DNA from 2 places in the Pseudomonas sp. LS2P72 genome. Region 1 is predicted to be linked to the other one. Evidence: riboswitches for the same ligand, from Rfam matches in the RefSeq annotation. Region 1 holds a riboswitch; the other holds the start of a gene.

Region 1 (3,243 bases):
GGCAGATAGAGGCTGTCTGCCGGCGGCAATTGCGTGTCACGGATCGGCGAGAAAAACGACAATTCGGCGCCCATGGCTCGCAGCAAATCCAGGCTGGCACCGTAGGTGAAGGCAAACGCCTCGTCACGGGCCACGGCAATCCGCACACCGGCCAGCAACGGTTCTGTAGCGATCACATCGGGGGCGGCGAATTCCACCGCCGGTGGCAGCGCGACCTCGCAACTGCTGGCCAGCGCATCGGCCGCCGCATCGAGGCGCAGATCAAGATCGTTCAACTCACTGGCCTGAACCAGCCCGAGATGCCGACTCGGCAATTCGATCCCGGTTTCCCGGGACAAGGCGCCGTACCAGCGCAAGCCTTCAGTGAGGCTGCCTTCCAGTAATTGCGCGTGACGCAGGGTACCGACGCGGTTGGCCAACACTCCGGCAAACGGCAAGTCCGGCTGATAGCGCGCCAGCCCCAACGCCAGTGCGCCAAAGGTCTGGGCCATGGCGGTGCCGTCGATCACGCCGAGCACCGGCACACCGAAATGCCGCGCCAGATCAGCGCTGGACGGCGTACCGTCGAACAACCCCATGACACCTTCGATGAGGATCAGATCGGCTTCGCCAGCGGCTTCCCACAACAGGCGACGACTTTCCTGTTCGCCGACCATCCACATGTCCAGTTGATACACCGGCGCACCGCTGGCGCGCTCGAGAATCATCGGATCGAGGAAGTCCGGGCCGCATTTGAACACGCGCACTTTGCGTCCCTGATTGCGATGCAAACGGGCCAGCGCAGCGGTGACGGTGGTCTTGCCCTGACCGGAGGCCGGCGCGGCAATCAGTACCGCCGGGCATTGACGATGGCTATTCATAAAGTGCAGCTCACAACTCAACGCCTTTTTGCGCTTTGATCCCGGCCTGGAACGCATGCTTGATCACGCCCATTTCGGTGACGGTGTCGGCCAGTTCGATCATCTCCGGCTTGGCGCCGCGACCGGTCACCACCACATGCTGCATCGGCGGACGGGCCTGCAAGTCGCTGAGCACTTGATCGAGATCCAGATAACCGTGCTTGAGCGCGATGTTCAATTCATCCAGCACCACCAGGCCGATCGACGGATCACGCAGCAATTCGCGCGACACCGCCCACGCGGCTTCAGCGGCGGCGATGTCACGCTGGCGATCCTGGGTTTCCCAGGTGAAGCCCTCGCCCATCACATGAAAACGCACCTGTTCCGGGAAGCGCCGGAAGAACAGTTCTTCGCCGGTGCTGCTGCGCCCCTTGATGAACTGCACCACGCCACACTGCATGCCATGGCCCATGGACCGGGCGAGCATGCCGAAGGCCGAGCTGCTTTTGCCTTTGCCGTTGCCGGTCAGCACCAGCAGCAGGCCACATTCATTCGGGGAATTGGCGATGCGTTCGTCGATCACGGCTTTTTTGCGCAGCATGCGCGCCAGATGACGTTCGTCACGATCGGGGGTATCAGTCATGGGGGAGCTCTCCGTTGAGGCTGGATAACGGCGGGCAGGCACAAGAATAGACGGCAAAAAGCCTGGCATCGCCCACCGTGATGCCGCTGGATGGATCAGGCCGGTCTCCGGGCTCATGAGCGGCGTTGGCCTGACTGCGCGCCTTCCCATGTCATACGACACAGTGGCTCAAGGCGCAGCTTTCACTCATTTACCGTTGCGGGGGCAGCGCCGGGATCATGGCTCTTCGTCGCTTGAAGAGAATCACTCACCGGCTTCCCTGTTTCACTCTGTCGACCAAGGTCACAGAGCACCTGAAACAAGCCGCGAAGGTTAGAGGGTTGGGGATGGAGCGTCAATTGAAGACGGGCGGCCTGCGAGCGATTAACTGCCGTCGATCAATTATCTGACGCCAATCTTGTGCCACACTCCCCGCAGTGATATCAAAGAGCCACAGCCTCACAACACAATAACAAGGGTGAGCCACATGCAAGGCATGATCATCAGCAATCCGAAGCTGGAATTCCTGCGCCCGGTGCTGGAACGCTGGTTTGACTGTATCGACCGCTACAACGCCGTGCGCGGCGATAACGACACGCCTTACTGGTTCGACGAAAAAGCCAACCTGAGCCTGCTTTCCGCCGCGGCCTGGATGGCGGAAATGGTCACGCTGCAACAAACACCGACCCGTAAGCAGACCGAAGAAGGCGAACGCAATGGCCGCGCCGACCTGTTTATCGCGGCCAGCGAAGAACGCGCTTACGTTCAGGCGACCCAGCGCTGGCCCCGCGTCAACAGCCTGAACCTGACCCAAGCCTTGCAGGACATTACCTGCGACGCCAAGCGCATCAGCTACGCCAGCGACCTGAAACTCGGTTGCCTGTTCGTCGCCCCGCAAAAAGCCCAACAAAGCGCCACCCCGGAAGAACTCCAGGACATGGTCGACGACCTGCAAAAGGAACACACCTGCGCGGTCGCCTGGTACTTCCCCTATGCCTATCGCAAGTTGCGCAACGAAGCCGGCAACTATCACCCCGGCATTGCCGTGCTGTTCAAGGAAGCCCGCGGCTGAGCGGTTGAACCATCGCGCATCTGCGCTTCTCTATTGATCAGGTCAATGCATTCATAGGGAAGATCAGCATGCGCAAGCCCCAGCTCGTCCTCGTCATCGCGCTCGCCGGAGGACTTGCCGCCTGTGGTGAAACCGCCAGGCTGCAAGTCACCGACGGCTACGGCCCGTCACCCAAGCTGCCAGAACCGAACAAAACCCTGATCCCGACAGTGAACATCGCCCCGGCGATCGGCTGGCCGGACGGCGCGAAACCGATCGCCGCGACAGGGACTCAGGTGGCGGCTTTTGCCGAAGGTCTCGATCACCCGCGTTGGCTCTACGTGCTGCCCAACGGCGACGTGCTGGTCGCCGAAACCAACGCACCACCCAAACCCGATGACGGCAAAGGCATTCGCGGCTGGGTCATGGGCAAAGTCATGGGCCGCGCCGGTGCCGGCGTACCGAGCCCGAACCGCATCACGCTGCTGCGGGACAAGGACCACGACGGCATCGCCGAAACCCGCACGGTGTTCCTGGAAAACCTCAACTCACCCTTCGGCATGACCTTGGTCGGCAATGACCTGTACGTCGCCGACACGGACCGCCTGCTGCGCTTCCACTATGAAAACGGCGAGACGGCGATCAAGTCACAACCGATGAAGGTGATCGACCTGCCGGGCGGAACGCTGAATCACCACTGGACCAAAAACGTCATCGCCAGCAAGGACGGC
Region 2 (3,243 bases), 870 kb from region 1:
TGGGCATATTTTTGTCGTGAAATCAGCAATTTTGCCGGTGCCTGGGTCAGGTGTTCGGCCAGGGCCAGGGCGGCACTTTCCGCGACGCCGTAGCAGCCGGTGCGTTCGAACGCGATGTCCGAGCGGTGGCTGAGTTGCGGTTGATAGCCGGCCAGTTGTTCGCTGCTGAAATACTGCAATGGTAATGCAAGCTGTTCGGCCAACTCGATCAAGCCAGGTTCTTCGCGCTTCAGGTCGATGCTGGCCAGCGCCTTGATCTGGTGAAGTTCGATTTTATGAGCCTGTAACGCCTGATCGAGCAGCGCCCGCAGCGTGCTGACAGGGCAGCCGCGCTGGCAGCCCAGGCCGACCACTAACGTCGGCGCTGTGCTGATCTCAGTCATGCGTGGTATTGACCATCGCTTTTGCGACGGAACAACCAGGCACTGATCAGGCCCAGGGCCAGCCAGAACGCCACGTTGGTCAACTGCGAAGCGATTTTGAACTGAGTTTCCAGGGCTTGCGGAGCCAGCATCGAGTGGACTTCCGGTTGTGGTGCGCCGATCACGTGAGGAACGGCCAGGATTGCCACACCGAGCACTTTCATCAGCCAGTGACGGCTGAACACGATCAATGCGATGCCGACCGCGGTGGAGGCAGCCGTGCCGATCCACCAGATCTGCCGTTGCGCCAAATCAGCCGCGGCGGTGCCCGGCAGCTCAGGTGGCAGACCGAGGGTCGGTGCCAGCACGAACGTCGCGTAGCCGGCCAGGCCCCAAAGCAGGCCTTGGGAGGTTTTGGTCGGTGCGCGCAAGGTATAGAGGCCGGCCAGCATCAGGGCGAAACCAACCGCTACCACCAGGTTGCCGCCGGTAGTGGACAGCACACGCTGCCAGCCGTCTTCCGGTTCCCAGGCTTGCGCATCGTGGGTGTGAGCGGCGACAGCACCTGCGGCGTGTTCGTGAACTTCAACAGCGGCCGGCTCGGATTTTTCGAACGTCTCGGCCTGCAGAATCAGTGGCGCCACCCAGAAGCTTTGCAGCAGGGTCAGCAACAGGGCGGCCAGAAGCCCGGTGAACCCTGCGGTTTGCGCAATACGCTTGATCATGTCAGCAGGTCTCAATGGCACGGGAATGCAGCGCTGTGGCGGGTATCGTGAGCGGCGTTGTGCACCGCTTCGATGTGCGAGAAACCGGCGAAATACACAAGGCTGGCACCCAGGATCGACGCGCACAGGGCGACGGTCAGGCGTTGAGTCAGGGTATTGGTGGTGCTGGCGGTGCTTTTATCGGTGTTGCTGCCGGTGCTGCTGATGATCGACATGGCGCTTCCCTCTGGTCTGTCAGCGGGTGATTCAGGGCGCATGGAAGACCCCTGCGGGTCGGGCACGCAGAGGTTCAAACAGCGCCCGCCCACCGCGGGTTTGTTATTCAGTGATCGTAATGGTCACTTTGTGTTGCGGGCCGGTCTCCGGGCTCACGAGGGGCAGTGGCTTTCGCCTTGACCTGCAAGCATCACCTTCCCATGCCGAACTGCTGGCACAGTGGATCTGACGCTTCGCTCGCTTACCGTTGCGGGGGCAGCACCGGACTGACATGACTTTAGAGTAAAGCACATGATTCACCGGTTTCCCGTTTCACCCTGTGAAGGGCACCCGTAACAAGGCGTGTAGGAGAGCATGGGCGGGGGTTGGGCGTCAATTGGCAAGGGTTCTCAACTCGATACCTCAGTGCCTCAATCGCGGGCAAGCCTTGCTCCTACAGGACGGTGGCGCTCCTGTAGGAGCAAGGCTTGCCCGCGATAGCGTCCTGAGGGTCGGCACAAGACATTGACCCGCCCCCACACCATGCGTAGCCTTGCGCTTTCGAGGTTCTTCGGCGTCTGCCGAAGCTAAGAAGGGAACGCGGTCGATGCCGCGGCTGCCCCCGCAACTGTGAACGGTGATGTTCGCTGCCACGCCACTGCAAACCCTGTGCAACGGGTTCGCGGGAAGGCGCAGTGAATGCCAGGCCCACAAGCCCGGCACACCGTCAGCCAGGAGACCTGCCTCGACACAGATTCTCACTACAACCGGGCGGGGTGATCCGGTGGCGAACTCTTCCGCGCGCGCATCCGTCGCAGCGATTGTCGTCCCGTATGCCCGCCACCTTGCCAAAGGGCATCCGATGAAAACACTGGCCAAACTCCCCGTCACCATCGTTACCGGCTTCCTCGGCTCGGGCAAAACCACCTTGCTGCGGCACATGCTCGACAACGCTCAGGGCCGCCGCATTGCGGTGATCGTCAACGAGTTCGGCGAACTGGGCATCGACGGCGAAATCCTCAAGCAGTGCTCCATCGGTTGCACTGAAGAAGAAGCCAACGGCCGCGTCTACGAACTGGCCAACGGCTGCCTGTGCTGCACCGTTCAGGAAGAGTTCTTCCCGGTGATGCGCGAATTGGTCGCCCGTCGCGGCGACCTCGACCACATCCTCATCGAAACCTCGGGCCTGGCCCTGCCAAAACCGTTGGTGCAAGCCTTCCAGTGGCCAGAAATCCGCAGCGCCTGCACCGTTGATGCGGTGATCACCGTGGTCGACAGCCCAGCGGTCGCCGCCGGGACCTTCGCGGCTTTCCCGGACCAGGTCGATGCCCAGCGCAAACTCGACCCGAACCTGGACCACGAATCGCCGCTGCACGAGCTGTTCGCCGACCAACTGGCCAGCGCCGATCTGGTGATCCTCAACAAGGCCGACCTGATCAGCCCTGAAGACCTGGCCCGTGTACGTCTGGAGGTCGCTGAAGAACTGCCGCCAGCGGTGAAAGTCATCGAAGCCAGCAGCGGTCGCGTGCCACTGGACGTGCTGATCGGCCTCGGCGCCGGCTCCGAAGAACACATCGACAGCCGTCACAGCCATCACGATCACCACCATGAAGGTGAAGACGGCCATCACGATGAGCATGACCACGATGCCTTCGACTCCATCTCCATCGAACTGCCGCAAGCCGACGAAAGCCTGTTGCTGGACGCGCTGACCCAACTGGTGGTCCAGCACGGCATCCTGCGCGTCAAAGGTTTTGCGGCGATCCCGAACAAACCGATGCGCCTGCTGATCCAGGGCGTGGGCACACGTTTCGACAAGCACTTCGACCGTCAGTGGGGCGCCGACGAAGCGCGCACCACGCGTCTGGTGTTGATCGGTCAGGCGCTGGACGCCACGTTGCTTGAAGCGCAATTGCGCGCTGCGCTCAGCGTTTAAGCCATGCACCTGCTCAGGACCCAGC

Evidence for each region. A riboswitch is a leader RNA that binds a small molecule or an ion and turns the genes downstream of it on or off. The one in region 1 is predicted to bind cobalamin.
Region 2: another riboswitch for cobalamin. It lies ahead of ACYZUA_RS14835 (CbtB domain-containing protein); the one in region 1 lies ahead of cobO (cob(I)yrinic acid a,c-diamide adenosyltransferase).

What each region holds. Positions count from the first base shown of each region.
Region 1 is NZ_CM142708.1:2,350,060-2,353,302, reverse strand. It holds gene ACYZUA_RS10920 (cobyrinate a,c-diamide synthase) at 1-860, opposite strand, end outside; gene cobO (cob(I)yrinic acid a,c-diamide adenosyltransferase) at 871-1,482, opposite strand; cobalamin riboswitch at 1,564-1,794, opposite strand; gene ACYZUA_RS10910 (hypothetical protein) at 1,949-2,533, shown strand; gene ACYZUA_RS10905 (PQQ-dependent sugar dehydrogenase) at 2,602-3,243, shown strand, end outside.
Region 2 is NZ_CM142708.1:3,218,513-3,221,755, forward strand. It holds gene ACYZUA_RS14825 (cobalamin biosynthesis protein) at 1-383, opposite strand, end outside; gene ACYZUA_RS14830 (CbtA family protein) at 380-1,087, opposite strand; gene ACYZUA_RS14835 (CbtB domain-containing protein) at 1,099-1,302, opposite strand; cobalamin riboswitch at 1,424-1,652, opposite strand; cobalamin riboswitch at 1,830-2,044, shown strand; gene cobW (cobalamin biosynthesis protein CobW) at 2,145-3,218, shown strand; gene cobN (cobaltochelatase subunit CobN) at 3,222-3,243, shown strand, end outside.